DNA from 4 places in the Fructobacillus evanidus genome. Region 2 is predicted to be linked to each of the others. Evidence: riboswitches for the same ligand, from Rfam matches in the RefSeq annotation. Region 2 holds a riboswitch; each other region holds the start of a gene.
The links. Region 2 has a riboswitch for thiamine pyrophosphate ahead of thiW (energy coupling factor transporter S component ThiW). Riboswitches for the same ligand answer to the same signal wherever they lie in the genome.

Region 1 (8,924 bases), on a different contig from region 2:
ATAGCGGTGCAGTCGTGCCAACGTCTTTAAAACGGAAGACTTGCCGACACCATTTGGTCCTGTCAGCAAGGTGATACCCTTGGCAAAGATTTGCAAGATATCCTGGTCTAAGACCAACCGTTCCCCGTTTTGGATTCGCAGGTTATCCAAGCGATAGGCGGTCTCCTCTACCTGGTCACTTTCGGCGACCGGTTTCAACACCACTGTCTGCTTTTGATAATCATATTGGCTCCAGTCGTTTTCAGGAACCAGCACCAGGGACTTCTCTTTGAGCTGATAAAACTGACTGATTTTATCGAAGTACCCAGCTGAGTCATGGTCGGAAACAAGGATACCGTAGCCCTCTTGGCTAAGCTGTTTAAGCAAAGCCTGGAGGTCTTCCCGCGATTGACTATCGACGGCAGCAAAGGGTTCATCTAGCAGCAGGTAGTCGGCCCCCAGGGCCAACACTTCCGCCAAGGCAACCTTTTGCATTTCCCCACCGGATAAAGTCACAAAGGACCGGTCGACAAAATCCGTCAAACCAACCTTTTCCAGTGCCCAGGCCGTCTTTTGATCAATTTCTTCCTTGCCCAATTCGAGGTTTTCCAGTGCAAAAATGAATTCTTCCCGCACCGTTGGCATAGCAAACTGGTCATCGGGGTTTTGAAAGAGCAAAGCCACGCGCTTGGCCCTTTCATTCGCCTTCAGTGTGGCAATTGCCGTTTGGTCAATTTCGATTTCACCACTGACCTGGCCACCGTATTGAGGGTAAAGACCCGCTAAGGCCTTTAGTAGGGTTGATTTTCCTGACCCGGAAGGCCCCATTAAGAGGGTCAGGGTCTTTTTTTCAAGCGTTAAATTTAGATTATCAATGATGGCTTGATCACGATAAGCCACCGTGAGGTTTCTGGCAGTTATTGCCATTTTTTGTCCTCCTTATTCGTGGGACAACAACTTTGATCGATCCAACAACTTGGCAATCAAGTGTACCAAAACACCTGAGAAGAAGAAGATTGATAGGTAACGAACGATGAACAAAGCAATTAACAAGCCGAACTTGTAGTGAATGTAACCTGATTTAAAGAGGTCCCAGCCAAAGGTGACGACTGTTCCAGTCAAGGTTGACAACCAAAGACCAGCGAACCAGTTCTTATAACCAGTCAAAGCAAATCCAAGTTCAGAACCAATTCCTTGGATAAAACCGGACAAGAGTGTTCCAACACCATAAGAACCACCCAAGAACATTTCACCGGCCGCCCCCAACATTTCACCGATAAAGCCGGCACCGACCTTCTTTAAAATGTAAGAAGCCAATGGTCCGGCCATCATCCATACACCAAGCGTGATTTCATTCGTAAAGGCTTGCAACCCAATCACGGCCAAACCGCTATTAACGATTTGGTAAACCGGATCCATGATCCAGTAAATGACCGAGAAGATAATCCCAATCAAAGCCAGCAAAATCACATTTTGTAGCGTCCACTTTTGTTTCATTATTCTCTCCTTTGCGTCCAGGGGAACAAAAGGCATGAAAAAACCACTCGCCTGGGCAGAGTCCAACACGGGTGGTCATAAAAAACTTGTGTGGATCTTCCTTCGTCGGTCTTAGCCTAACAGGTTCAATGGGTTTAATTCTCAACCAAAATGGTACCCCAGATCGCTATATTCAAATTTACTACCCTATCAGCTTACACTGTCCTTGCTTTTTATGCAAGGGCTTTCAAATAAAAAAGCACTTGGGTTCAATACCCGAGTGCTTGAACAGGCTGATTTTTACTTGTTTGCCTTGGCAACGGCAGCCATGGCAACTGATGAAACATAGTTAACTGGTTGACCGAAGTTTGGCTGGAAGAAGAAGTCCGTCATTGACAATTGATCAATTGTCATGCCGTTTTCAATCGCCAATGAAACCACGTTAGCAGCTTGTGAAATGTCATGCTTTGACAAGAAAGCAGCGCCAACAATGCGGCGAGTACCCTTTTCCCAAGTCAATGATGCCTTAACAGGCGTTGTTGACAACATGAAATCAGGACGGTAATCTTCTGAAATTGTCACAGAATCCGCTTCAACACCCTTACGTGCTGCTGATTGAACAGTCAAACCAGTAGCAGCGTAGGCCATTTCGTACAATTCAACGGCTGATGTTGCTTGTGTTCCTTGGTAAGCCATCGTTGGTTCAACAATGTTCTTACCAACCAAGATTCCTTGACGAACAGCATTGGTTGCCAATGGAATATAGTCATCCTTTTGTGTTGGGTTGTAGAAGACGGTTGCTGAATCACCGGCAGCAAAGACATCCTTCACAGAAGTTTCCATGAACTTGTTAACCTTGATAGCACCGTTTGGCAACATATCAACTTGGTCACGGAACATAGCAGTATTTGGCAAGAAGCCAATACCCAAGATAGCAATATCTGCTTCGTAAGTACCCTTATCAGTCGTTACCTTGATACCATCGGCAGTGTCTTCGAATCCTGAAACCATTTGACCAAGGGCTAATTTAACACCGTGGTCTTCGTAGGCCTTTTGGAAAACAGATGAGAATTCAGGCGCAGTATTGTTTGCCAACACACGGTCCAAACCATCAATCAAAGTCACTTCCTTATTGTTAACTGACAATTGTTCTGCCAATTCGGCACCAATATAACCAGCACCAATCACGATAACGCGCTTGACCTTTTCAGTCACTTCCTTCAAGGCGTTGGCATTATCCCAAGTCTTTGAATCAAAGACCTTGTCAGAATCGATACCAGGAATGCGGGGCTTAATAGCACGTGAACCAGTAGTAATAACAATCTTATCGAAAGTTTCTTCTGACTGGGCACCAGAAACCAAGTCCTTGATGTTCAAAGTCTTTGCTTCCAAGTCTGCAGCTTCAACAAGCGTTTGCATGTGCATTGAAATGCCTTGCTTAGCCATTGAATCTGGCGTTTCATAAAACATCTTGTCAGTTGATGAAACGTTGTCACCAATCCAAAGGGCGATTCCACATGACAAGAAAGAAACTGTTTGATTCTTTTCAAACACGTGTACCTCAGCGTCTGGGTGGTCTGCCTTAATCTGCTTAGCGGCAAACACGCCGGCGTGCGTTGAACCAATTACTGCAACTTTCATTAAAAGTGCCTCCTAATATATAGCTATGTGAAAATTGTAATTAAATTTTACCAATAAAACAACGTTTTGTCAATCGTTTCTCTATCAGTTTTCAAGAAAGTATCAAATAAAACAGAGAGACTTATAGAGTCGTTCTAATTTGGAAAATAATTCGCTTTGGCGACCAAATCAGGCATGTAACTCATTTAATAAAACGAATCTAGCACCTATTCTAAGCGACTCTCCGCTTGGCGCATGTGGCTTTCGTAATGATCAGTTTTATACAGCAAATGGTCATAAGCGGCCTGGATTTCGTTAATGCGCCCCTGCATCTCTTCTGCCTGTTCTAGTAGCAGAGCCTTTCGTGCAGGGATTGTCCGATTGTCATCTTCCAAAACCATGCCCATATATTCACGCAATCGTTCAATTGATACACCTGCGTGGCGCATCGTTTTGGCAAACTTCAATTGATTGATGTTGCGCTCGGTAAAGTCACGCAACTGATTTTCCTTACGGGGCACCGTCATGATAATCCCGATTCGTTCGTAATAGCGAATGGTATCATTTGACAATCCAGTCGCCTTTGCAGCTTCTTTAATATTCATTTTTGCACCTTTCGTACGACAAAAAACAACCCTCGCCCGCTCATTAACCGCTTATCAACATGTACTATCAGTACTCCTAAAGTCGTAAAAAAATAAACTGGGTTAAAGTAAAATCAGAAAGGCCAATCCCCGATATATCATCGGCAACTGGCTATTTCATCCTTAATATTTTACTAGAACTACTAGGTTACAAGTTCGCTTTAACATCATTGAAGTATTTTTATTCCATTAAGAACTGCTTGAGGACCTTATTAACGTCCTGATTTTCATGCAGCTTTGAATGTTGCGCATTTTTACCAGTAAATAACTTTTCTTGATAGGTGCTTGGCTGGCGGACAAAGTACTTCAATGACTTCGACGCGTTATTAGTAACGGTCGAGTCCGATTCCTCCTTACCCATGCTATTGCCATAGATATTCAACACTTTAGTCTGATTATTCTCGTAATATTGCTCCAAACCAGCTAACGCGACTTTGTTAAAATCAGCTTCAGACTGGCTGGCAGGGTCCGCTAAGTTCAAATTCGACTTTGGCCTTGGGCTATCCTTCAAAAAGTTAAAGGGACCAGCAATCGCGATTTGCCGTTTCACAACCGGTAATTGATTACTTTGCTGCACATGATTTTTCAAATAGAAAGCGATGGCCAGATTGCCCATCGAATGGCCAACCAGGTTGACGGATTGAATCCCTTGGTCATGCAAATCCTTCATGATTTTTGTAACCCACTGATTGGTTTTATCAAAATTAGTATTCCGATTATCGTTAAACTGCACCAAAATCAATGGATTTTGGTCACCCTTCTTCACGGTACCGCTAAAACTAACCAGGCCGTTTTTGCTAACCGTCACATTAATCTTACGGTTTGAATACTTTTGCTGAATTAAATACCGACTCATTGTTTGTTCGGCATTTCGGGAAGAACCATAGCCATGAAAGAAGACCGTCGCTTCAGTTGGCTTTGTATTAGAAGTAGGGATAGTTGGCCGAGTCAGCCAAACAGTCAGCCCGACTGCCAGCATCGCCAGTATTGTTGTCGATGCCCCTACAATCGCTATCCTTTTTTTATTCTTTTTCATCATACTCCTTTATAGCCAATTAATTGGCCAGGGGTTTTATGCAGGCCATTAAAAACCTAAAAGACAAGCAGAGACTTAATCGCTTCGCGCTGATCCATCGCCTCATAGGCCTGTTGAATATCCTTCAGCGCAAACTGCTTGGTAAAGACCTGGCCCGGATTGATTTTGCCATCAAGGACCGCCTTCAATAGCAACTCACGGTCATACGTAGTAACCGCAGCGATACCGCCACGCAAACCAATATTCTTCCAGAATAAATTGTTAGTGTTCATCATTGGGTCTTGAGGAATCCCCACACGACCAACGACGGCACCTGGACGGCCAAGTTGAACAGCCGTTGCCACAGCTTGCTCCGAACCAACACATTCAAGAATAGCATCCGCACCGGCAACCGTTAGTGCCATCACCTGGTCAATGCCAGCCTGGTCACGTTCGGCCACAATATCGGTCGCACCAAATGATTTGCCCAGTTCTTGGCGATCTTCATGACACGACATCAAAATAATGCGCTTGGCACCCCTGAGCTTGGCTGCAATCACACCTGAAAGGCCTACGGCACCATCACCCATGACGACCACCGTGTCGCCCTCTTTCACTTCGGCAGTGGCTGCAGCGTGATAACCGGTCGCCATCACATCAGACAACGTCATCAAGGATTTCAGTTGGTCATCGCTATAGTCTGTTGGTTGACCAGGGATTTTAACCAATGCCCAATCCGCATTCTTGAATCCGATATATTCAGCTTGGTAACCAGTTGAACCACCCTTATCAGGGTCAAGGCAGTCACCATCAAAACCTGCTAAGCACGCCTGACAGTGCCCACAGCCGTGGGTAAACGGTGCGATAACAAAATCACCCGGCTGAACGTTTGAAACCGCGCTACCAACCTCCTCAACGATCCCGATGGCTTCATGCCCAACCTGGCTACCACCATCACGCTTTGCAATGCCCCGGTAGAACCAAAGATCAGAGCCACAAACCGATGCTCGTACCGTTTTAATCACGGCATCCTTGGGTCCTTGAATCGTTGGCTTTTCAACCTCCTGCATTTCAACTTGTCCTGGCTTTACAAAAATTGCTGCTTTCATGTTTGTTGATACTCCTTTTCGCTGATTATGAACTTGTCTGCTTTAAAAGTAAAATCAGACGCAGTATAGATAAATTCGTTTTGACAAAACAATGCCATAAATGTGGTCACCGTCCCTTGATGAATTCATCCGTCACTGATAACTCCATCTTATCCCCTGGAGTCCACTCCAAGTCAAGGATATTTTTCGATTTTCTAACAATAAACAATTAAATTGTCCATTTTCCTGTTGCAAAACAGTAGCGTACTGATTTTTCCAATTAGACGTTGCGTTATTGCACCACTCGGCCGTCAAACGCAAACAAAAAAGCACACTCGACTGAGTGTGCTTAATCTGAAAAGGTTCGCTTACTTAACGGCGTCCTTCAATGCCTTACCAGGCTTGAATGCAGGAACCTTTGATGCAGGAATTTGGATTTCTTCCTTAGTTTGTGGGTTACGGCCCTTACGAGCTGCACGTTCACGAACTTCGAAGTTACCAAAACCAATCAATTGAACCTTTTCGCCCTTCTTCAAAGCGTCTTCAATTGATGACAAGACAGCGGCAACTGCCTTGTCTGCATCCTTCTTTGTTAAACCAGTTTTCATTGCGACTGAATCGATCAATTCTTGCTTGTTTGCCATTCCTTTTCTCCTCGCGAATAATTAATTTAGAATATCCGCTAACGTGACAATCGTTAGCAGCTTGGGAACGCTACCGTGGCAACTTCCATAAAGATAGGATAGCACATGTAAATTAAAATGTGTAGGTATAAAGCCCAATTTCATGCGGTAATTGCGGTTTTCCGCACATTTGCAAGTGAATCCTCACCGTACTGGAACTTTCAACGATAAAACGTTACTTACGCTGACGAATAATCAGCTTGATAGGCGTTCCTGAGAAATCAAAAGCTGCTCGAATTTGGTTCTCTAGGAAACGTTGATATGAAAAATGCATCAGTTCAACATCGTTTACAAAAACAACAATCGTTGGTGGCTCGATTGCCACTTGAGTGGCGTAATAAACACGCAAACGACGACCATTATCAGATGGTGCCGGATTCGTTGCCAAAGCATCCATCAAGACGTCGTTCAATGTTGATGATGAAACTCGCTTCTGATGATTCTCATTCACGGCCAAAATCAAATCAGGCAAGCGGTCTAAGCGCTGTCCAGTCTTCGCTGAAACAAAGACGATTGGTGCATAATCCAAAAACTTAAATTCGTCGCGAATCAAGTTCTCAAAATCAGTCATGGTATGCGTATCTTTTTCGATGGCATCCCACTTATTGACGACAATCACCAAAGCTTTTCCGGCCTCATGCGCATAACCCGCAACGTGCTTATCTTGCTCACGAATACCAGTTTCAGCATCCAAGACCATCAAGACCACCTGTGACTCATCAATGGCCTTCATTGCCCGCATGACCGAGTAACGTTCCGTGTTTTCGTAAACCTTACCACGCTTACGAATTCCGGCCGTATCAACCATCACAAACTCATCACCCTCAGGGGTAATAAAACGGGTGTCAATGGCATCACGGGTCGTTCCTTCGATGTTTGAGACAATCATCCGGTCTTCGCCCAAGATGGCGTTAACGATTGATGACTTTCCAACGTTTGGTCGACCAATAATCGAGAACCGGACGGCATCATCGTCTTGTTCTGCGGCTTCATCTGGGAAATGCTTGACGATTTCGTCCAAAACATCACCCAAACCAATTCCGTGTGATCCAGAAACGGGATAAGGGTCGCCCATTCCTAATGAATAGAAGTCATAAATATCTGACCGCATTTCAGGATTATCGACCTTATTGACCGCCAAAACAACCGGCTTATCAGTACCATAAAGCAAATTGGCCACAGCTTGGTCATCGGCTGTCAGGCCTTCTCGACCAGAAACAACCATCAAAATGACGTCGGCTTCATCAATAGCTAATTCAACCTGGGCGCGAATTTCCGTCAAAAATGGCGCATTTCCCATTTCCAACCCTCCGGTATCAATCATCCGGAAGTCATAATTTAGCCATTCTGCCCGTGCGTACAAACGATCACGAGTAACCCCGGGCATATCCTCGACAATGGCGATTCGATCGCCAACAATGCGGTTAAATAGTGTGGACTTACCAACATTTGGACGACCCACTACGGCTACAATCGGTGCTGCCATATTCCCGCTCCTTTCCAATAAAAAAAGACTGGATAACCAGCCTTTCCATTTTTAAATCTTACAACTTGTCGCCGAAGATGTCGCCCAAAGTAGCGGCACCTTCATCGTCTTGTTGGAAGGCTGCCATGTCAGCACGTGAAGCGCCACGGTTGTCATCGCGGTCTTCACGTTGGTTGGCTGGCTTTTCTTCCAAAGCCTTCATTGACAATGAGATACGTTCTTCGGCTGGCTTAACATCCAACACTTGAACCTTCACCTTGTCACCAGACTTCAAAACGTCGGCTGGGTTTTCAACACGCTTGTGTGAAATTTGTGAAACGTGAACCAATCCTTCGATACCAGGGAAGATTTCAACGAATGCACCAAAGTCCTTCACGCGCTTAACCGTTCCTTCAAGAACAGTACCGGCTGGGGCCTTTTCTGCAACTTCATCCCAAGGACCTGGCTGGGTTGCCTTGATTGAAAGTGAGATACGTCCACGATCAGTATCCAAGGCCAAAATCTTAACGTTAACCTTTTCACCCTTTGACAAAACGTCTGATGGGTTCTTAACACGGTCATGTGAGATTTCAGAAACGTGAACCAATCCGTCCACGCCGCCCAAGTCAACGAAAGCACCGAAGTCAGTCAAACGAGCAACAGTTCCTTCAACAACTTCGCCAACAGTCAAACGGCTGAATGCTTCAGCCAACTTTTCGGCACGTTCTTGGGCTGCAACAGCCTTACGTGACAAAATCAAACGAGCCTTGGCTGGGTCGATTTCGATTACTTCTGCCTTAATGTCTTGTCCCTTGAATTGGTTCAAGTCTGAAACAAAGCGTTCTGCAACCATTGATGCAGGTACGAAGCCACGGATACCAGCAACGTCAACAATCAAACCACCACGAACGGCGTTGATAACCTTCGCATCAACAACATCACCTTCGTTAAATG
Region 2 (3,344 bases):
ATTATCAAACACCATTGGAAGTTTTTACGGATGCGTTCGAATTAAACTTGTAATCTGCCTTTAAAATGAAGCCGAGGGGAAACCCTTGGTTTTTATTTAAATTAAAAATAAATGATAAAAGTGTTGACATTCGCTCATAAAGTTGTAAACTACGAATCAACAGATAGAAAAGACAAGCAATAATAAGAACTGTCTGAGTGAGAAAATGATTAGAGAGCGCCTGTTTGGTGAAAGGGCGTCGTTTTCAAACTCAAAGACGATCATTCTTTAGCTAGTGGGCTGAATAAAGTAAGCCTCGCTCGGTTGGTACCGTTATCAAACCGGCGTATCGCCTTTTTGGCCGTACGTTTGAGGTTGGACTTTGCCGTTCAACAAATTAAGGTGGTACCGTGCGTAAGCGCCCTTAACAACGATTTTTTCGTGGTTAAGGGCGCTTTTTATCTGCTGATTTTTTAGAAAAGGAGGGCACCGTGAAGTTTCGTACCGTCGTGAGCTGTTTGTATACTGAAAGGAGCATGAAATATGACAATGACTGAATTGAAGACCAAGGTGAAGGTAGTACCAGCAAAGCAAGAGGACAAATTGGCGCAGGCCCTCTATCATGCTTATCAAGAACGTCAACCACTTGAGATGACGGAATGGGAGAAGGTTGTCAGTGATGATCAAACTGCCTATGCAGTGCAAGACCAATTGATGGAATTGAAAAATCAGCCACTTGGGGGTTACAAGGTCAGTTTGACTAGCCAAGAAACGCAAGATATGTTCGATTCAAACGAACCGTTGTATGGGGCTCAAGTACAGAATCATTTTGTTCAGTCACCAGCCAATCTTTCGTTGAAGAGCGATTTATTGGACCCATTGGCAGAAGTGGAATTGGTCTTCAAGGCCAAGGAAGACTTGCAAGTTACCGATTCTTTGGAAGATTTGCGTCGTAAAACGACTGTAGCAGCTGGTGTGGAAGTGCCCGATGCCCGGTTTACGGACTGGTTCCCATCGTTGAGCAAGTACTTAGTCATGGCAGATGCAGCGGTTGGCGGTTTTGTGGTTTACGGACCAGAACGAGAAAGTACCTCTTTGACCGTTGCTGAATTTGAGGATGTGAAGGCCCATTTGGCCCATAATGGCGAAGTGGTCGCTGAAGGAACTTCAGCCGAAGTTTTGGGTAATCCACTTAAATCGTTGCAATGGCTAGTTAAAAAATTGGCAGCGCAAGGTAAGACCTTGCATGCGGGGGAACGAGTTTCCTCAGGAACTTTCCTATTGCCCCCACATCTAACTGAAGGAACTTGGACAGCTAGCTTTAACCATGATTTTGCAGACGTCGTGGTGGAAGTTAGCAAATAAGCAAACAATTTTGAAATATCAGACAGAATAGTTGTCTTTTTCCGTTAAAATGAGTATAATCATTTCCGTTGGGCAATGAGGGTTGCCATCATGTTGGTCATCCTCATTGTTCAGTCACCCATTTTAGCGGTTCCAAATTGTTTGTTTCAGTAAACAACAATTGGCCGTTCCAATAAATTGGGCGGCCTTTTATTTTGAATAAAATCGATCGGGGAGTTTGTGTAACAGACTGAGAGGATGGTAAACCATTGACCCGAACACCTGAACCGGATAATGCCGGCGGAGGAAATCGTATCACTTTTGTAATCGAGGACTCCGTTTTGGGGTGCTCGATTTTTTCTTTTCAATCAGAAAGGAGTGGTAGTGAATAATTCACGGTGATTTTACCGTGACGGGATGAAGGGGAGCGCCTTGATCCTGAAAAAACAGCGATGGGAAGCCGTGTTCCGGCGTGAGAGGAGACCAATTAGTCTCGACCGAACTTTCTACTAGACAGGGTCTGCCTGGCTGGTTTCACCGCAAAAGTGGGAAAGGAGCGCTGTTTTTTCGCTACCCCACTGATTTTAAAAGGAGCGTTTTCAAATGAAGACACAGAAAAAATTATCAACGAAGAAGATGCTAGTGACGGCCTTGTTGGCTGCTTTGGCCTATGTTTTAAATAGTTTTGTCTATTTTCCGGCAATGGCACCCTTTCAACACTTCGTTGATGTCTTGGCCGCCGTTTTGGTGGGGCCGTGGTATGGCTTTGCTAGTGCCTTGATTTGTGGTATTTTGCGAATGATGTCAGGTCGAACGATTCAAGCCGTGACGGGCGCTATTTTTGGCCCCGTCCTCGGTGGTTTGATTTACCGTAAAACCCACAACCTTTACCTGGTTTTCCTTGGTGAAGTGATTGGAACAGGTATTTTAGGGGCGCTGACTTCCTATCCATTGATGAAGATTTTCTATGGCTTGGACGTCCACAAGTGGTATTATTTTGTGCCATATTACACACCAGCTGCCCTTGTGGGTGCTGGAATGGGATTGGCAGTGGTTCTGATTTTTCAGAAAACGGGACTGCTTAAGCGGATGCACGCGAGCTTGGACTAAATAACAACGGTAAAATCAGGACGGCATTGGGAACAGGTCTGGTAAGAGGAGAGTGAGATCTTGGCGCAGGAAATGCGAGTTTTGATGGACCGACACTATCGAAATGATGTTCCACTTAAGGCTGGCGTGTATGCATACTTACAAAACGCATACCAATCTGGTCACAAAATCGTCCTGGCAACCGCTAGTAGCTCGGCGTTGGCCAAAGACTGTCTACGTCGCCTGAAACTGCTGCCGTTTTTTGACTTTGTTTTTTCCTGTGAAGATGTTGGGCAGGATAAAACGCAACCCACAATCCATCAAGTTGCTGCACAATATTTTGGCCAGCAGCCGAATAAGATTGCAGTCTACGAGGATGCACTGTATGCGGCTTCAACTGCAAAGAGGGCGGGTTTTCATGTGATTGGGGTCTATGACCATCAGTCAAAGAAAGAATGGACTGATTTACAAAATTTAGCAGATGAAACGATTGATTTTGCGACTGTAGTAAAAGGAGAAAACAAATGAGTGCAAGTGTAGCAATTCAGGTCTTACCAGCGGCCGAAAATGACCAAGAATTGTGTCGGATGGTCGATGAGGTGATTGCTTATATTCAGAGTACTGGCTTACGTTATGAAGTTGGTCCCTTTGAAACAACGATTGAAGGCGATGATTACAACCAGTTGATGGACATCGTCAAAGAGTGTCAGCATGTGGCTGTTCGGGCGGGGGCCAAGAAGGCTTCAGCCTATATCAAGGTCGCCTATCAGCCCGATGGTGAAATTTTAACGATTGATCAAAAAATCGGTAAGTACCAAAAATAAAAAAGTCAGACCTTTGTGATATGAACCCCAAAATTAGGACATGTCATTGAGCGGCCTTGAGGACTGACGCCCGATATTCAATCGGTGTCAGTCCTTTTAGTTTGCTCT
Region 3 (8,924 bases), on a different contig from region 2:
ATTTCGATGATTTCAAAGCCAGATGGATTGCCGGATGCACCCTTGCCCGCCGGTAATACCTATGCTAATCCGGTTTCATTGACCGCCAACGGCCCTCACGTGCACGAATACTTGCGGGAAATGCGACAAAAGGTGTTGAACAATGCTGATTTGATGACCGTTGGTGAAACTTCTGGCGTCGACATTGAGCATGCTCGCAAGTATGCTGGCATCGATGGTAGCGAGCTGAACATGGTCTTCCAATTTGAGCATATGGGTTTGGATGACAACCCTAACCCAGCACTGGGCAAGTGGGATAACCAACCAGTTTCATTGCTCAAACTCAAGGACAATTTGAGCAAGTGGCAAACAGAACTCGAAGGCAATAGTTGGAACTCCCTTTACTGGGATAACCATGATCAGCCTCGTATCGTCAGCCGCTTTGGGAACGATTCTGCCGAATACCGAGAGGTTTCAGCCAAGATGCTGGCCACCCTCTTGCACTTCATGCAGGGGACACCTTACATCTACCAGGGCGAGGAATTGGGGATGACCAATGCCTACAACTTGGGCTGGGACGACTTCGATGATATCGAAATCATCAACGGTCGGAAGTTCATTGTTGACAAGGAAAAATTAGTGGATAATGATACCATGCTCGATTACGTCCACTATAAGGGTCGTGATAACGCCCGGACACCAATGCAGTGGTCAACCGGGAAAAACGCTGGTTTCACCGATGGCACTCCTTGGCTGAAGTTGAATGACAACTTCGAAACCATCAATGCGACTGCTGCCTTGGCGGATGAACATTCCGTCTTTTACCACTACCAAAAGCTGATTAAGCTCCGTCACGAGCTCGATTTGATGACCACGGGTCACTACGAATTGATTGACCCGGCTGATGACCAGGTCTATACGTACAAGCGAATTGGGGATGACCAAGAACTCTTGATTATTAACAACTTCACCGACCAAGACCTGGAACGCGATTATCCCGTTCCCGCCGATGCCCAGTTGCTCATCAGCAATTACCAAGATGACTTGGGTCTGAAATTGCGGCCATACGAAGCTAAGGCTTATTTGTATCAGCGCTAAGGACTGATTTGATTTAAATCAAAGGGTCATCGCAACTAAATGAAACGAAAAAAGAGTCAAAGATTCGACAAATTGTCGATCTTTGGCTCTTTTACTTTGGCCATGATTCGGTGGTTGATCGAGGAAAACTCGACCTCCAGCAAATCAGTCTACTTATTTCATTGACGCTTCCAATAAGTTGCGAACATCTACCGTTGTCATCTTCACAAAGGCGTTTTGGTCCAAGTGGTTAACCTGAACCGCACTCTTAGCCATGGCCTCAAAGTCCTGGTCCGTCTCGATTCCAACTCCAGGCAATGTCGTTGGCACGTCAAGACTTGCTATCCATTCTCGGGTCTTTGCGATTGTCTGGGTGGCAACGGCATCGTCATCCCCCGTCAAATCCCAGACATTCCGTCCCAAGGAAACGAAATAAGGCTTTGTTTCGTCTGAATAGATAAAGTCTAACCAGTGTGGTGTCAAAATGCCCAGGCCAACACCGTGAGTGATGTCATAATAGGCTGACAATTCGTGTTCAATTGGGTGCACCGACCATGAATTGACATTCCCAGTCCGTGGCAAGCCGTTCAAGGCCATCGTTGAGGCCCACATCAAATTAGCGCGAGCATCGTAGTTATCAGGTTCACGCAAGGCAACCGGCGCCCACTTAACCACAGTGCGCATAATTCCTTCGATCAAGCCATTGCGAACGTCGTTTTCATAACCCTTTTGGTCAAAGTATTGTTCCGTCAAGTGACTGAAAATATCAATTGATCCGGCAGCCGTTTGCCACTTTGAAACCGAGAAAGTCAAACTGGGGTCCAAGAAGGAAACGGCCGGTGTATTGGGACCACCGGTTCCCAACTTTTGCTTCGTTTCCGGATTAGAAATCACGGAACCAGTGTTCATCTCCGTTCCAGTTGCCGCCAACGTTAAAATATCGACAACGGGCAACTGGCCGATGGCAAAGCGCTTCTTGGAATCCAAAACCAAGTCCCAAGGGTCGCCTTCATAGAATTTGGCAGAAGCGATTACCTTCGAAGCATCGATCACGGATCCGCCACCAACAGCTAAGATGACATCGATATCGTTATCCTTGACTAATTTTTGCCCTTCTCGTACTGAGGCAATCTTTGGATTAGGCTCAATCCCAGACAATTCTGTCACATCCAAACCTGCAAGCGCCTTAATCACGCGTTCATACAGACCTGATTTTTTAATTGAACCACCACCGTAGGTTACGAGCACCTTTTGACCAAATTGGGCAATGGCAGCCTGCAATTCAGTGTCCAAGCGATCTTTCCCGAAACGAATATCGGTTGTGTTCTTAAATGTAAAATTTTCCATTTTTGACAGAACTCCTTTTTAAACATACAAGCAGACCATTTGTAATTTTCAATGGCCTGTTCGTTCCACTTAAACCTCTTGAAAGGTTTGTCCATCTATTTTAGAAGAACAATCTCCATCTGTCAATTTTCAATAGACCATTTGGATTTATCACGGTGGCTACGGGAAATTGACCGGCCGTTAACAATGACTGATTTTAACAAAAAAGCTCGCTAACACTAAGTGCTAGCGAGCTAATTTTATTAAAGGTCACCGTTCAAGAAATGATTCTTTCCCTCACCAAATGACCAGTCTTCAGCATGGTTGCTGACAAAGGAGATAATGACATCTTCCTGGCGAACACCGGCCTTGTCGGCCAAGACCGCCACCAATGACTTCGTGAATTCCTTCTTGGCCTTCACTGGACGTGGCGTTGACAATACTGTAAAGAACAAAACCTTTTCTGAACGGTCATAGCCAAGACCAACATCTTGAAAATTAATTTCATAATCTTCGTGTTGTGTCACGATTTGGAAACGGTCACGATCAGGTAGTGATAACGTTTCCTTGGCAACGTCGAAAGACAGTTGCATGATATTCTTAATTTCTGCGGGTTCGTACTGACCCTTAATCAAGTCAATTTTCATTAATGGCATGCGCATTTCTCCTCATGTGGCTTTGCTAATAGACTAATCCTAGCATAAAAGCCTGATAGGCACAATCACGAGTGTAATAAACACTGACACAGCGTGCTACGACGCTGACGGGCAGTTTTGTGACTGGACCACCTAGTCCGGCAACCAACTGACACAGCATGCTAACGCGCTAAGATGGATTACACATTAGCTCATTTCTACTGGAGGAGCGACCAGCAGCCAAAGCCACAATCATCACTTGACTTGGTGCAGGCTGATTTGTTCTTGGAGCTTTTCATCCGTTAAGTTGCCCAACTGGTCGAGCATCTTGTTCAAGAAATCAGCAGGGCCGGCAACCCCCTCTGCCACCGCCAACTCACCGGCAACGGGCAGTGCAGCGGCCGCATAGGCCAAATCAGCCAAATCCATGCTTTGACTAGCAAAGGCGCCCAACAAGCCGTCCAACGCATCCCCCATGCCAACATTGGTTGCCAATTGGCTAGCCGAATTATCAATCTGGTAGACCGTCTGACCGTCTGACACTAGGTCATGAACACCAGTTGCGACTACAACGGCACCAAGCTTTTGAGCAGCCTTCTGGACAATTTCAACTGGATCAGCCGTACCGCTACCGGCATCGATGCCATGGCTTTCCCATTCGACTTCAGCCAGAGTCGCTACCTCACCGAGGTTTCCACGCACGATGCTCACCTTAACGGATTCCAAGAGTTCCTTGGCCCGCTTTGACCGCAATGGCGTTGCCCCAACAGCAACGGGATCGAAGACAACGGGAAGGCCCAATTCGTTGGCTGTCTTCCCACTATTAATCATCACCTTTTGTGAATTTTCAGAAGTTGAACCCAAATTCAAGGTCACGGCGTTGGCAATTTTCGTCAAATCAGCGGCATCCAGCGGATCTTCGAGCATGATTGGTGAAGCACCAATATAGGCGATGGCATTGGCCACCAATTGGGGGGTAACGCTATTGGCCACGTTCAAGACGATGGGTTGGTTCTTGCGAACGGCAGTTAAGATTGTTTGACTCATTTTGTCACTCCTCGTAATTTCTGAACACTTCGTTGAATATCATCGCTAGCGGTAATAGCCGAAATCACGGCAACACCCGCAATCGGCAGCTCCGCCAATTCCTGGCAGTTCTCTTCATGGATACCACCAATGGCCACAACCGATAGCGGGCTCTTGGATGCAACCGCCAAAACGCCTTCTGGCCCAATAGCCTCTTTGACCTTTTCCTTACTGGTCGTTGCAAAAGCCGGCCCAACGCCCAAGTAGTCAACGACTGCCAAATCAGCTTCACTGGCAGCTAGCTCTTTTAGATCATGGACGGATAAACCAAGTAGTAAATCAGGTGCCACCTCATGGATGGCTCGCACCGGTGTGTCACCCTGACCAACATGCAGGCCATCCGCCTGAATGGCCAGTGCCAAAGGCAGGTCATCATCGACATACAAAGGCACATTGGCTTCTTTGGTAATGCTTCTGATTTTCTGGCCCAGCGCCACCTTTTCCGCCTGGTTCAACTTTGAGTGGTCCTTTTCGCGGTACTGGACAGCCGTTACGCCGGCGTCACAGGCCTCTTGAACGACGCGAATCACTTCGTTTGGATCGTCGTTGACGTTTTGGCTACCCACAACGAGATAAACCGTTAATGATGCAGGATCAAAATTCATTATCTTTCCCTCTTAATCTTCTGGATTCGGCCACTGGCCATGGTTCAAAGGACCATGACCGTGACCGATAACTAGTGGCTGACCAATAATGGCATTCATATAGCGGTGGCCCTTTTCAATTGCTTCTCGCAGGGAATCACCTTGGGCCAAAAAGGACGTAATCGCAGCCGAGAGGGTGTCCCCCGTCCCGTGCTTGCTTGACGTTTCAACCTTTTTTCCTTCCAACCAAAAGCCTTCTTCGTTTTCTAATAAGACATAATCATAAATGACTGGGCCTTCCCCATGGCCACCCTTGACGATGACATTTGGAACACCCAACGCTTGAATCTTTTGACCGGCAGTAACCATGTCGTCGCGGTTACTGATTTTCATATCGGCTAAAAGTTCGGCTTCGGGAAGGTTTGGTGTCACCAGCGTTGCTAATGGCAACAGATGATTTTTCAAGGCCGAAATGCCGGCTGGGTCAAGCAAGGTGGCCCCGCCCTTGGCGACCATCACGGGGTCGACCACAAAATTCTTTTGTTGGTAGTGTCGAATATTTTTCGCCACCTGGAGGACGCGAGCTTCGTCAAAGAGTGCCCCCGTCTTGGCTGCACGGACATCAAAGTCAGCCATCACCGAGGCAAACTGTTGGTCAATCACGGCTAAATCAGTTGGATAAGCACCCTGCACACCCAGTGTATTTTGTGCGGTTAACCCGGCTACCACGACCGTCGAATAAGTCTTGCATGCCTGCATGGTCTTAATATCGGCCTGCATGCCGGCGCCACCACCAGAATCAGACCCCGCAATGGTCAATGCTGTCGGATATTGGTTTGGATCAATCATTTTGTTGCCTCCATTCCCTGCAGGAAGAATTGATTTTCATACTTCGTTGATTGGATAAAAGCAGCCAAGGCCTCTTCTTGCACTTCGGGACTAACTTGTTCGGCCGTCTGATTAACCAAAGCCAACATTGGTCGCGTCAAGCCCTTATCAATCCCCCGGTAATAGCCAACCCATGGCATAAAGGGATTATCCGGCTTGATGAGGCCATCACGAATCAACAAATCAGCCAAGTAGGCATAGTCATAGGGACAAGCAGCCAAGGCAACCAAACCGATAAACGGATCCTTTTCAACTGATTTGACCATATGGTTGACGTACTGGTCAGTGACCATTGAATTTGGATACTTGCCCTCTTGGATACTCTTATCGTCAGTTTGAGCCAAATCCAACAAAATCTTATGAGCAGTGTATTCGCGATGATCGTCGACCACTTCGGCATCAATTGTTTGCCCGGTCAATGTCTGGCAGACCTGCTCATACAATGGCAAATAATGACCCAGGTAACGATAATCTTGCTGAACATAGTAGAGCAGTGCCTTTGGATGAACCTCCCCAGCAATCATTGCTTGAATAAAGGGATTAGCATAAAAATCAGCCTTGTGTTCTTCCATCACTTGCATAAAGCGGTCGGAAAACGGCAGCGTTTTTGTCATTTTTTTCTCCTCAATCATCAACTTTATTTTGGCGGACTGTGGCGTTGGCAGTCACCTTTTTGAACATAATAAAAAGCCCTCAGCCTGAGCTGAGGACTTCTGGCCTGCTAACAATTGCCGAAAATGGGCAAAGGCATCAGGATTTAAATCCGTTTTTCGAAGTTTCCTGCGACCGTGCTAGCGGCATCAGGTTCAATGGGTATAATCTCAGCTCAGGGCACCCCAACTTTATTTATCACACAAGCAGTATAGCACGGAAATTAGAACCCGTGTGAAAAACTTCGTCGTACGGACTTGCCACCTGCCGTGAAATCAGTTATATTATAAGTATACTTATCAATCAGCACTAACACCAAGGAGGTTCCCATGAGCCCTGTCAAAACTGCTTCACTTTCTCGCTACATGGATTCGACCAATCAGAAATTCTTCAACTTATATACTGATTGGTTCCGCCAAATGAAATACCGTCTCCGTGAACTTGACTTGACCCACCCCCAATTTCAAATTCTGGCTACTGTCCATGGCCTCAGTTTACAAAATACCGAGATTACTCAAATCATGGTGGCCAAGGCAGCAGACGTTGATGCCATGACTGCTTCAGCTATTATTACCAAACTTAGTCGCGAAGATCTTTTAGACCGCTACCCCGGTAAGAAGAATCCGCGTTCAAAAGCCCTCTCATTAACCCAGGCTGGTGAGGAAAAATTGCAACAGGCCTTAGACATCGTCAATCAATTTGACCAAGATCTGTGGAGCCAATTTGACGCCTCTTTGCCAGAAAGCATTGATCAGGCTCAGGCAGTCGTCAAAACCCACCACTACTAAAATCGTCCAAGTAAATCAACACCAATTGAAAAGAGCCGAAAATACATGATTGTATTCTCGACTCTTTTTTCTTTTACCAAAAAAATCAGTGCCATTATATCATTTAATTGGACCGGAGCCACCTACAATCAAACACGACAGTCCAAGCCACTTTTTATTCACTGATTTCTGCAACGAATGTGCGTTTTAGCCAAGCGATTGGTACCAATCAAAGATGGTCTGCACCTCCTCCATTGGCAAGTAACGGACGGTCAACACCTTCGTACTGGTATCAGTTCGGACCACCACGGCAAGGTGGGCTCGCTGATTGCGACGGGCCAGCCACCAACTTTGCTTAATTGAAAGCGACTGAATCTTATCCCAGGCCATATAGGTGGTGATGGTTTCGTAATTCTTCGCCGTTTTTAAAACAAGGATCTGTCCGTTAACCACTTGAGCGGTTGTCGCCTTTCCTTTATACACACCGGCACCGGCAACAAAGGCCAAGACAAGCAAAACCAGCACAACGACTAACAACCACCGTTGAAAGACATAGATGATGGCAAGCCCAAATGGTAACGTCCAAAAGAGACCATTACGAATCATTGTCAAAATTTGATAAGTCGACCCACTAGTCTTTTGTACTGGTCGATTAGGAAAATTAGGCAGCCACTGTGACAAGTACTGGTCAACAACTCCTGATTTTACCATTGGAATCAAGGTTGGTACGTTTTTAGAAACCTTATCTTCGCCATTTTCATCGGTAATCAACCGCGTTTTAACGGTCGCTAAGCCCAATAACTGTCGGAAAATATTTTGACGAATCTCAACGGTTTGCATCCTGTTAATCGACAAATGCATAGTTTGTCGTTCAAAAAGTCCCCGAGAGATTGTCAAATGACCAGCATCATGATGAACTTCAAAACCAAAATACAGGATCACCGTTCGCAGCACGTTAAAAGCAACCACAATCAGGACAAACAAAACCACCAGCAAGACCATTACTAGGGCGCCCAGGCCCAGAACATGGTTAGTAAACTCCTGCTCAAGCCAACGGCTGACTACCCCTTGTTGATCTAAGTGGGCAACCCCGCCAACAAAAATAAAAAATTGAAAGATGACTTCCGGCGTCGTCACGGCATAGGTAATCAGAGAAAAAATTGAGGCCCGGTAGGAGTCATCAGATTGTCTACTAGAACCATTTGACCGCAATGAGCTTGTTCGAGTGGCGGTTGCTTGGTCATTTTCAAACTCAAGCGGCTGCCTCTGCGGGGTTTCCTCGGCGGCTGACAAATCTGGCTCCTGTGTCACTGGCCCTTCTTTTTGTGCCTGAACTTGTGCCCGCTCAATCAAGGCAACCAGATTGGTCGTTTCATCCTGTCGCTTTTGCTCAAGGACCAGCGCTACCCACGTTGGCACAACGGAGAGGGAAATCTGATTTTTCTTGGCCCCCTTCCCCCCCGGAGTCAACAGCAATGTCCTCCAAATGAAACGGTTGCAGGAAAAACCATTGCTTTCGATGAATATTTTGAATTTTGTGGTAGGGCAAGTGGCGGACCTGACGTTCCAACACGCCCGACCGGTAAATCAGTTCAGTCTCCGTGAGTTCATAGGTCTTCATCCAGAAACTTAAAATCGACCAAACCACCATAGCCAAGAAAAGCAAGGCCCACTCCCACCAAGCAAAGTGGAAAAAGAACAGAATAGCTAAGGCAAAGGCCACCATGTTTTTCAACTGCCGGTAAAAATCCAAAACAAAAGCAAGGGGATGTAAGTGCTTAGCCTTCATGTCGGGCCTCCCTGGCCAACGTCATGACCCTATCCTTAAACTTTTCGGCCTCCTCCTCCGTTAAAGCCTCAATTTGATGACCGGAGCCACCCGTCAAAATATGCACCTGTTGTAATTTAAACACCCGTAAAATCGGTCCCTG
Region 4 (8,924 bases), on a different contig from region 2:
CGTAAAACAGATACTCCGTCTTCACGTCGATAAAGAGGCCGTCACCAAGGTTTAAAGCATTTTCATCCTCGAATTGCTTCTTTAGATAGTCATGAACCTCTTTTGGTGTATGAACATCAAAATCAAAAGAATCATCAGCCATTTGGTTTTGTTCAGCCAACGCTTGGTTAACCTCATGGTGTAACACTGCCCGAAGAACTCGACGGCGTTGCGCTAAATGGTGTCCCTTCACAATTGCAGTCAAAAGAAGCAAACCAATAATAGTCAATGAAACCAAGAAAAACATTCTAACTCTCCCAAACAATCAAAAATCAGGACCTTTATAGACCTGATGTTCAACTGGACCTAATAGATTTGTGCCGGCTATTTTAAACAAGGCCGGTAACTAACTCCATTAGTTTAACTCTCTTGTTGTCAGTTTGTCTATCATTCTGATAACAATTTATTGAACTTATGTTCGCCCATCAAAATAAAGCGCACGTCAATTAGTCACTCGTCCCCGCAATTCCTGGCTGATCATCACTCTGGAGAGAACTAACATCCGGATGCAGAGATGAAACTTGTTGCGCTAAAATGCCTTCAAAATAGTCGGCTGGGCTAGTCCCCAAAACATCATTGGTAGCCTTACTTAATTCAATATCAGCAAAGTTGTACCGGCCCATATCCGTAAAATGAACGCCAATCACCTTAGTTTCCGCCGTTTCTTCTCGAATCTTGTATTCCTGCACGGCAGAAAAATTTTCTAGCAAGTATTTCCGTCCCCGCTCCTCGGCATCACCTAAATCAAGAAACATTTGTTCATTTTTTGTATCAATAAACAGACCATCCCCCAGGTTTAACGGATGATTTTCTTGAAAATTTTGCCAAGCTTGGTCACGCCGTTCAGCCGGTGTCAGTTCAACTGACTGAGTAATGGCAATTGGTTCCATTGGGGTTTCATCATGCGCAGTGTCGATTACTGTTGGGCTAATTTCTGCAGTATGATCATCACCTACCTGCTCCACATCAGCTTCATCATCTGAGTGCCGCGAACCATAGATCCAGCCAAAAATCAGAATCGCCGCAATTACCAGAACAGTCAATAAAATTCCCGTCTTGTGATCCAAAACAAAGTTCAAAATGTTCAGGGCAATATAAAGCAAAATCAGATATGGCAGCATTTCGATAATTTTCATCGAAAGCCAAAAAGAAAACCAAATGCCAATCAGCACAATTGCAATCAAACCAATAATAACCATCGTTATGCCTTCTCTCTAAAAACTGTTATTTGATGGCCAGCAGTCTGCCAACAGTAACATTTACTCCTGATTTTAACGCTAATGATTCTAATTAATCTATTACACTTTGTTTTCATTTTGCCAAATAAAAAACAATGCCCGTCTTGGACATTGCCAAATTTGTTCAAATTAGTTCATTGTCAAACCGCCGTCAACCGTCACGTTTTGTGCCGTCAGTCCCCGACCCTGATCACTACCGAGAAAGAGGACAGCCTTGGCAACATCACTTGGTTCCGTCACTTTTCGCAACGGCGTTGTTTGCTTGATGTAGTCGAACACTTCCGGTGTTGTGACCGCACTAGCATCCGTTGTCTGCAAAAGACCACCCGAAACCATATTGACGTTGATGCCAAATTCGCCCAATTCAACTGCCAAATTGCGGGTAAAACCAATCATGGCAGCCTTGGCCGTGGTGTATTCATGGTAAGCCACAACGGGATTTTGGAATAAATTAGTCCCGATATTAACCACTTGACCAGCTTTTTGCGCCATCATTTGTGGTAAAGCACTTTGCGTCACATTAAAGGCTCCCTTCAATGTACCATCGATTTGCTCCTGATAAGAATCCCAAGTCAAATCCTTAAAGAGCTTCTGTGCCACGGGATCAAATTTAAAATTGATGAGGGCGTTGTTCACAACCGTGTCAAGTGAACCAAATTTAGCAACGGCTTGTTGCACCATTTGATCAACCTCGGCCCGATTCCGGACATCAGCTTGAATAGCCATAGCGCGGTCCTGTCCAATTTCTGCTACCAATTCTTCGGCCTTCTCTTGACTGTGATAATAATTAATCACCACTTGGAATCCATCTTTCGCGAAAGTGCGTGAAATTTCTGCTCCCAGGCCTCGGCTACTTCCCGTAATCAAAACTGTTTTCGACATTCCTCTACCTTTCCTTTTAGAAAGGCATCTCAGTGACTGACCTTATGCCGTTTGCTGCAAATAAAAAGGTGCTTTCTAGATAGAAAGCACCACTAAAAAATCATTAGCAATGACACTTTCCTCCGCTAGTACTAACTAGTTCAGGTTCAAAGGGTTCTTCTCAGTCAAATCGACGCCCCTAGCGTTGCTTATATTTTACCATATGAAATCAGCCATCAACCATATTTTAGACTGATTTTAAAATCAAACATTTAACGGCTTAATAATGACTGATATGCCAGCCCAAATCCTTTAAATTTCATAAAAAATCAGCTCTCATCATTGAAAAATGAATCGCTTTACTTACAATGGGGATAGAGAGTTGATTGAAAGAACGGAGGGGAACCTATGAAAACAAAAGTCATTAGTGCGAGCACCTCTAGAGGCTTTGAACAAAATTTAAATGCCGCTATCAGCAATCTAGAAGCCCAAGACTACGAAGTGCTGTCGATTTCACCTTGGTCACTCACCTATCGCGCCATTATTCTATATAAGTAATCTGATTTTGTATGAAAGGAAAATAACCTGATGAACGATAAAAACAAAGAAAACGAAGATCAACAACCACGAGACACGCTCTACACACGCCCATGGTTCATTATTATCGGCATCATTGCCGTGCTGAGCATGGTTGGGTACGTTGCCCTGCTAGGCTAAATTACTACTAATACCAAATCAGTATTGAATTGGCCTGCTTTAACAACATCAAATAAAAAATAAAGCCCACCGTTCAATAACGCTGGGTTTTATTAGTAGTGTCAGTCAGTTATCTTCCTTGAAAAAGTAACTCTTAGTTAGCGTAACGACCATTAATAAATGTTAATTCATTGCTATGGTTGTTTGATCCATAAGCTTTTACAAGCGCAATCACAAAATCAACAAAGGGCCAAATGCCCAAAGTAATCCATGAACCGATGAAAAGCTTGAACAAACCTAAACCGATTTGTCCCCGAATAAAGCGATCAACACCAAAGCCACCAACCAAAAAGTTGCAAACCCAAACAAAAACATGCTTGTTCACAGTGTTAATTTTTGCATTGCCGTCATATACAGTATCCATATATTTTTTCTCCTTATGTTTCAAGTAATCTGATTGAGAATATCCAACTACAATTCTATCATTTATTTTACTTTATTTACAGAGAGGATGTCGTTTTGAATACGATGTTTTCATAAATCAGCCACACAGCATAACGGGAAATAGACATAAGAAAAGCCCCAGAATATTATCAACATTCTGAGGCTCAAATTAAGATGAATAACAACTACTTATTTTTAGCAGCTTGGCCATCTTTTAACAAGAAAAATGCTAGGACGGCGGCAACCGTCAAAATAGACGCCGAAACCAACATCACACTGTTCATTCCTGCGTAAAATGCTTGCGAAGTCGCATGCCGAAGATCACTCACAATAGCCATTGGCGCTTTTATATCTTGTGAGATTATGCCATGACTTGAAAAAGGTCCTTCTGCCAATAACTGATTTTTGATCTTTTCAATGCTTGCTAAGTGGACATCAAGCGAATTGAAGAAGGTATGCAGATGACTGTCATATGCCTTACTCTGAGACAATCCTAGGATTACGACCCCAAATGATGTTCCTAACTGCATAAAGACATTGACTAAGCCAGACACCATGCCAATTTCATCCGGTTTTGCATCCGCTAGTGCTGCATTATTCAATAATGGATTGACAAGCCCGTTTGATACTCCCAGCAAAATCAATGGCAAAATCAGTTCCTGATATGAAAGCTGAGTTGTCATGGCATTAGCAAAGAGTAGTAGACCGACAGCACCCACTAATAAATTAATCGCAATGGTCCGACGATTTGAAAACTTGTTAGTTAAGTAGCCGGCAACTGGCCCTAAAATCAAACTCCAAATCGTCATCGGTACCTGACGTAACCCGGTTTCAAAGGCTGCATATGACAGCGCATTTTCCATCATTGATGTGATGAAAATTTGCATCGCATAAACGCCTGATCCCAAGGCAAAGGCAACAATAATAGAACCAACAAAATTTTTATTTTTGAACAGAGATAAAGCCATCATCGGCTTTTCGATTCTAGATTCAACGATGATAAATAGTACTAACAGCACAACAGCCGCCATTAACCAAAAGGCAATCTGTGGATTAAGCCACGATAATTGGGCGTGATTTTCCTTTTGGATTAACCCATAAACAGCAGAAAAAATGGCTGTCGATGATAAGATCATTCCCCAAAAATCAATTTTCTGACCTTCACCATACTTAGGCGTCTCCTTTGTTGTGAAATAAACTAAAATTCCCGCCAATATACCAATTGGAATGTTCACATAAAAGATTGATGGCCAGCCAAACGATTCTGATAAAATACCACCAATTAAAGGACCTGAAACGGTTGAAATGCCCATCACCGATCCTAAAATACCTAAGGCCATCCCCCGTTCTTTTCCATCAAACAAGGAAGCAACCAATGCTAGCGCTAAACTCATTAAGCCTGCGCCACCAAATGCTTGAATCACTCGACCAATATTTAAAATCAGTAGTGATGGTGCTAAGCCATTAATGGCTGAAGCCAACACGAAAATCACCATACTAATTAAATAGATTCGTTTACGGCCATACATATCACCTAATTTTGCAACAATCAAGATGACCACCGCATAAGAAATTGTATAGGCACTAATCACCCATTGAACGTTGCTAAAGTTGGTCTGAAAACTTTCAGCCATAATTGGCAAAGCAACATTCACAATGGTTACGTCTAACAAACTCATAAAGACACCCAAGGATAGGGCAAATAATGCCCACCATTTCCTTGAATTACTTTTTACTGTATTACTCATTTTGTAATTCCTTTCCGATACAAGTAACAAGTAATCAGAACGGCTAATGTCATTAACAATGAATCACTTCATGATGATTTGTTGAATAAATCTTATTATTAGAGCAGCCCAACTACTCCAATTCGTATTCACGTAATCATTTTCGAAAGTAAATTTTTTGCGGCCTTTTCACTTTCATATTGCTTTAACAAATGAATCCGACGGCTAATTTATTAAAAATCAACCGAACAAGTTTCATCTCCTGATTGCTTTTATCGAAATGAAAGCAAAAAAAAAGATGATTTCTGAATGTGTTTCTAGCATTCGCTAAAAACAGCTCATTCAACAAATCATACATAAGCTAAAGCCTTTTTCTGATTACGTCAATAAATAAGATTTATCGACTAGATTTATAGTTTAACGAAAAAAGTGTCATTTGACAAGTTTTTTAAAATTTATTTGAGTGAGAATGTAAAAACTAAGTAGCTCACTAAATTTATTTTTCTCAATCACTCTCATAGTTAGTCAAGTTGGCTGGACACGAAATGTAAAATATGTTTTACTATCTTTGTAAAATACTTTTTACATAAATGGAGCATAAGATGGAAAATCACATTCACAATCGACGAAAAGCACTAAAACTATCACAAGATGAATTAGCCCAGCTCACCCATGTTACTCGGCAAACAATCAATGCCATTGAAAACAACAAGTACGACCCTTCATTAGAACTTGCCTTTAATTTAGCCGCAATTTTACAGACGACGGTGCAAGAATTATTCATTCACGAACAGACGCAGGAGAAAGAAAATGACTAAGACGCAAAAGATTATTCGCTTTACCTTTTTGATTAACCTTATCTGGCACACAATTTTAGTGGCAGGATTACTTGGTACTTTCTTGCAGTGGTCACAAGCCTATTTACTTCTGTTACTTGCTCTTATCATTTCAGCCTACCCAAGCCTATATTTACCAAAAAAATATGGTATAAAGGTGACTAATCAGTATGATCCTTTTTATTTCATTGAAGATGAACGGGAAAAGAACATTGCTTTCAAGGTCCACAGCAAAATCTTTGTTTCCTATTATCTGATTATCGGATTCGGTTTTGGAGTCCTCGCCAACGTCTTCTCGGACAGCGTTACTTCAGAATTTAAAATCTTTTTGGCGACCGCTTGGTGCACATTAGCACTCTTTTTACCAAACATCCAATACTATTTTCTTTGGAATCGTTACGATCAATAAGAACCGAAAAGGTCCACCGACTGTCACCAAAAGAAAAACATTTATAGCCTCAGAAAAAATGAATAAAAACGATGGACAAGAATTAATAGCATTACGATACAATAAGAAAAACTAAAAAATCCCACTATGGGGCTTGTCCGCTTCAAAAACTTATTTTAAATTTTAAAGGAGAAAAACATGTTCGCAATTATTGGATTAGCACTCGTATTTATTGGTATTATTATTCTTATTTTTGGTAGCATTGCACCTCTATTAAGGCTTTACTTCGGCGACAGAAGTGTAATTTCCCAACTTATCTGGGGCTCTTTGATTTTTATTTTAGGCGCTATTATCCTGCTTATAAATGCTATCTATATAAGCTAAATCATTACTGGCTCTTTTTTAACCTCAATAAGAAATAAAACTTTTTATATCAAGTTTTATGCCAAATCCATTATGCACAAAAAATAGCCAAATCGCATGGTTGAGCGACTTTAATAAGTGATGACGGTCTGTGGCAACACTACAATCGATAAGAGATAGAAAAAAGACATCCCTTCGGAATGCCTTTTTTCTTCGTTATAGCCCCAGAGGGAGTCGAACCCTCGATTCCGCGCTGAGAACGCGACGTCTTAACCACTTGACCATGGGGCCATGGTCAACAATACTTAAATAGTTTACTAGATTATTGACTACTAGTCAATTAGTTTTTTTGTTCTTTCTAATTAAGTTAACTATTATAAATGCTGACAGAAAGAATAATCATTCCTTCTAGTTGTTTATAAGTCTAGCCGGCATGTCAGCCCGCACGCAATACCCATTTTAACCATCTTCAACGCTCGCCTTCATCAGGTTCGAACCCAGAGACAAACTGTGAGATAATGAGGGTATTCGAGCAAATGATGAATTCTGATTTTTTTGCGCTAACTAATAAATAGCTGTCCCTCAAGCGGCGGACAAACATCATTAGTCAACACAAGCATCAAACTCTCTTCATCCATTTGACTCATGTATGTTAGGAGCATATCATGATTACCATTTCCCACCTATCAAAAGCATTCGGCAGCCACCAAGCCGTTTCCGACCTCTCCTTTACCCTCCAACCAGGTGAAGTTCTCGGACTAATCGGACAAAATGGTGCCGGCAAAACCACGACTTTTCGGATGATTTTGGACTTTATCCAGGCAGATGATGGCACCATTGCCTGGGATAACCACCCAATCGACGACAATTTACGTAGGAAAATAGGCTTCTTACCCGAAGAACGTGGTCTCTATCAAAAGCAGACAGTTGAAGAACAGGTCGTCTACCTGGCCCAACTTCACGGTATGGAGAAGAAGGCCGCTAAGGCTGCCCTTAGAGACTGGATGGACCGCTTACAAGTCGTCGGCGAGCCCAGTGACTTGGTTCAGTCCCTATCAAAGGGGAATGCCCAGAAAATTCAAATGATTATGGCGCTGATTTTTGAGCCAGAATTTATCATCCTTGATGAGCCCTTCTCAGGCTTAGATCCCGTCAATGCTGCCATTTTTATGGACGAAATTAAGCGTCTCAAAGCCCGCGGTGCCATGATTATTTTTTCATCGCATAATATGGACAACGTTAGCCAAATCTCGGATCAATTACTGATGCTCAAAAAAGGTCGAACCGTCCTTCAGGGGCCCGTTCAGGCCATTCGTGAGTCCTTTGGCCGGACCCGCCTCTATGTTGAGGCCCCTCATTTGACGAAATCAGACTACCTGGCGATGGCCGGGGTCATTCACGCCGAGCCCAAAGATAGCGGCTATATGCTGACACTTGCCTATGAAGCAGCTGGACGACAAATTTTTGAGGCGGTAACCAGCAATGGCTACATCCCCGCCTTCTCACAACAGCCACCAACCCTGGCCGAAATCTTTAAAACGGAGGTCAGCACCAATGACTAATCCCACACTCCTAGTTGCCAAGCATACTTATCTCACCCGCCTCAAGAAAAAATCTTTCTGGTGGTTAATAATTTCACCGATTCTTTTAATCGCTGCTGCAGCCCTCCTTGGCTTTGGTATTAGTTACTTCTCAAACGACCAACCAGCAAAGGTAGCTATCATCGGTCCCAGTACCAGTCGTGAAGCCATTAGCCAATCGGCCAGCAAGATGAACATCAAGGTCTCATCAATCACCGATGAACAATCCGCTCAATCGGCCTTGAAAAAGCAGACAATCGATGGCATCCTGACCCTAAATGATGGTCAAGGCACATTAGTCACCCAGCAAAAAGCACCAAAAATTGATAAGGATCAATTACAAGCGGTCCTCAGTAAACTTTTCTTGACCACACAAGCTGAAAATTATGGTCTGACTGAAAGACAAACTGCAGCATTGATGACCCCCTTTAGTCTCAAAACAACGGTCCAAAACCAATCCAATAATCAACAGAACACCGATAATAACCAGGATGCAAAGGCAGCCATCTCGGTTGCTGTCACGATTATCGTCTTGCTGATTGTTTCGACCTATTCTTCCTTAATCGGTAATGAAATTGCTAACGAGAAGTCATCACGAATTATGGAAACCCTGCTAGCGGCTTCATCAGCCCAGGCGCAATACTTTGGCAAACTCCTTGGTATTACCGGTCTCTTGGTTACCCAGCTGCTTTCCTATGTCGTGCTCGGGGTAGGAGCGAACCTTTTTGGTCAACAAATTACGGTGGTGAAAC

Region 1: linked by a shared signal. The riboswitch ahead of AABI08_RS02695 (ECF transporter S component) and the one ahead of thiW (energy coupling factor transporter S component ThiW) in region 2 are both predicted to bind thiamine pyrophosphate.
Region 3: linked by a shared signal. The riboswitch ahead of AABI08_RS02745 (TenA family protein) and the one ahead of thiW (energy coupling factor transporter S component ThiW) in region 2 are both predicted to bind thiamine pyrophosphate.
Region 4: linked by a shared signal. The riboswitch ahead of AABI08_RS02395 (3-oxoacyl-ACP reductase) and the one ahead of thiW (energy coupling factor transporter S component ThiW) in region 2 are both predicted to bind thiamine pyrophosphate.

The regions. Positions count from the first base shown of each region.
Region 1 covers NZ_CAUZLM010000003.1:38,012-46,935, reverse strand. The annotation lists gene AABI08_RS02700 (ATP-binding cassette domain-containing protein) at 1-906, opposite strand, end outside; gene AABI08_RS02695 (ECF transporter S component) at 919-1,476, opposite strand; TPP riboswitch at 1,557-1,647, opposite strand; gene AABI08_RS02690 (FAD-dependent oxidoreductase) at 1,756-3,096, opposite strand; gene AABI08_RS02685 (MerR family transcriptional regulator) at 3,303-3,680, opposite strand; gene AABI08_RS02680 (alpha/beta hydrolase) at 3,901-4,758, opposite strand; gene AABI08_RS02675 (alcohol dehydrogenase catalytic domain-containing protein) at 4,812-5,843, opposite strand; gene AABI08_RS02670 (HU family DNA-binding protein) at 6,191-6,466, opposite strand; gene der (ribosome biogenesis GTPase Der) at 6,681-7,991, opposite strand; gene rpsA (30S ribosomal protein S1) at 8,050-8,924, opposite strand, start outside.
Region 2 covers NZ_CAUZLM010000022.1:52-3,395, forward strand. The annotation lists partial or broken gene AABI08_RS08495 (IS30 family transposase) at 1-53, shown strand, start outside; gene AABI08_RS08355 (2-keto-4-pentenoate hydratase) at 523-1,344, shown strand; TPP riboswitch at 1,544-1,649, shown strand; gene thiW (energy coupling factor transporter S component ThiW) at 1,927-2,433, shown strand; gene AABI08_RS08365 (HAD family hydrolase) at 2,494-2,940, shown strand; gene AABI08_RS08370 (thiamine-binding protein) at 2,937-3,236, shown strand.
Region 3 covers NZ_CAUZLM010000003.1:51,813-60,736, reverse strand. The annotation lists gene AABI08_RS02775 (glycoside hydrolase family 13 protein) at 1-1,077, shown strand, start outside; gene AABI08_RS02770 (iron-containing alcohol dehydrogenase) at 1,231-2,403, opposite strand; gene AABI08_RS02765 (tautomerase family protein) at 2,646-3,038, opposite strand; gene thiM (hydroxyethylthiazole kinase) at 3,273-4,064, opposite strand; gene thiE (thiamine phosphate synthase) at 4,061-4,708, opposite strand; gene thiD (bifunctional hydroxymethylpyrimidine kinase/phosphomethylpyrimidine kinase) at 4,721-5,536, opposite strand; gene AABI08_RS02745 (TenA family protein) at 5,533-6,189, opposite strand; TPP riboswitch at 6,336-6,424, opposite strand; gene AABI08_RS02740 (MarR family winged helix-turn-helix transcriptional regulator) at 6,556-7,014, shown strand; gene AABI08_RS02735 (PH domain-containing protein) at 7,201-8,463, opposite strand; gene AABI08_RS02730 (PH domain-containing protein) at 8,384-8,782, opposite strand; gene AABI08_RS02725 (PH domain-containing protein) at 8,772-8,924, opposite strand, start outside.
Region 4 covers NZ_CAUZLM010000002.1:211,432-220,355, forward strand. The annotation lists gene AABI08_RS02385 (hypothetical protein) at 1-286, opposite strand, end outside; gene AABI08_RS02390 (hypothetical protein) at 486-1,238, opposite strand; gene AABI08_RS02395 (3-oxoacyl-ACP reductase) at 1,407-2,159, opposite strand; TPP riboswitch at 2,260-2,349, opposite strand; gene AABI08_RS02400 (hypothetical protein) at 2,547-2,696, shown strand; gene AABI08_RS02405 (hypothetical protein) at 2,727-2,855, shown strand; gene AABI08_RS02410 (NINE protein) at 2,989-3,258, opposite strand; gene AABI08_RS02415 (MFS transporter) at 3,464-5,026, opposite strand; gene AABI08_RS02420 (helix-turn-helix transcriptional regulator) at 5,608-5,823, shown strand; gene AABI08_RS02425 (hypothetical protein) at 5,816-6,250, shown strand; gene AABI08_RS02430 (hypothetical protein) at 6,428-6,613, shown strand; tRNA gene AABI08_RS02435 (tRNA-Glu) at 6,812-6,883, opposite strand; gene AABI08_RS02440 (ABC transporter ATP-binding protein) at 7,258-8,154, shown strand; gene AABI08_RS02445 (ABC transporter permease) at 8,147-8,924, shown strand, end outside.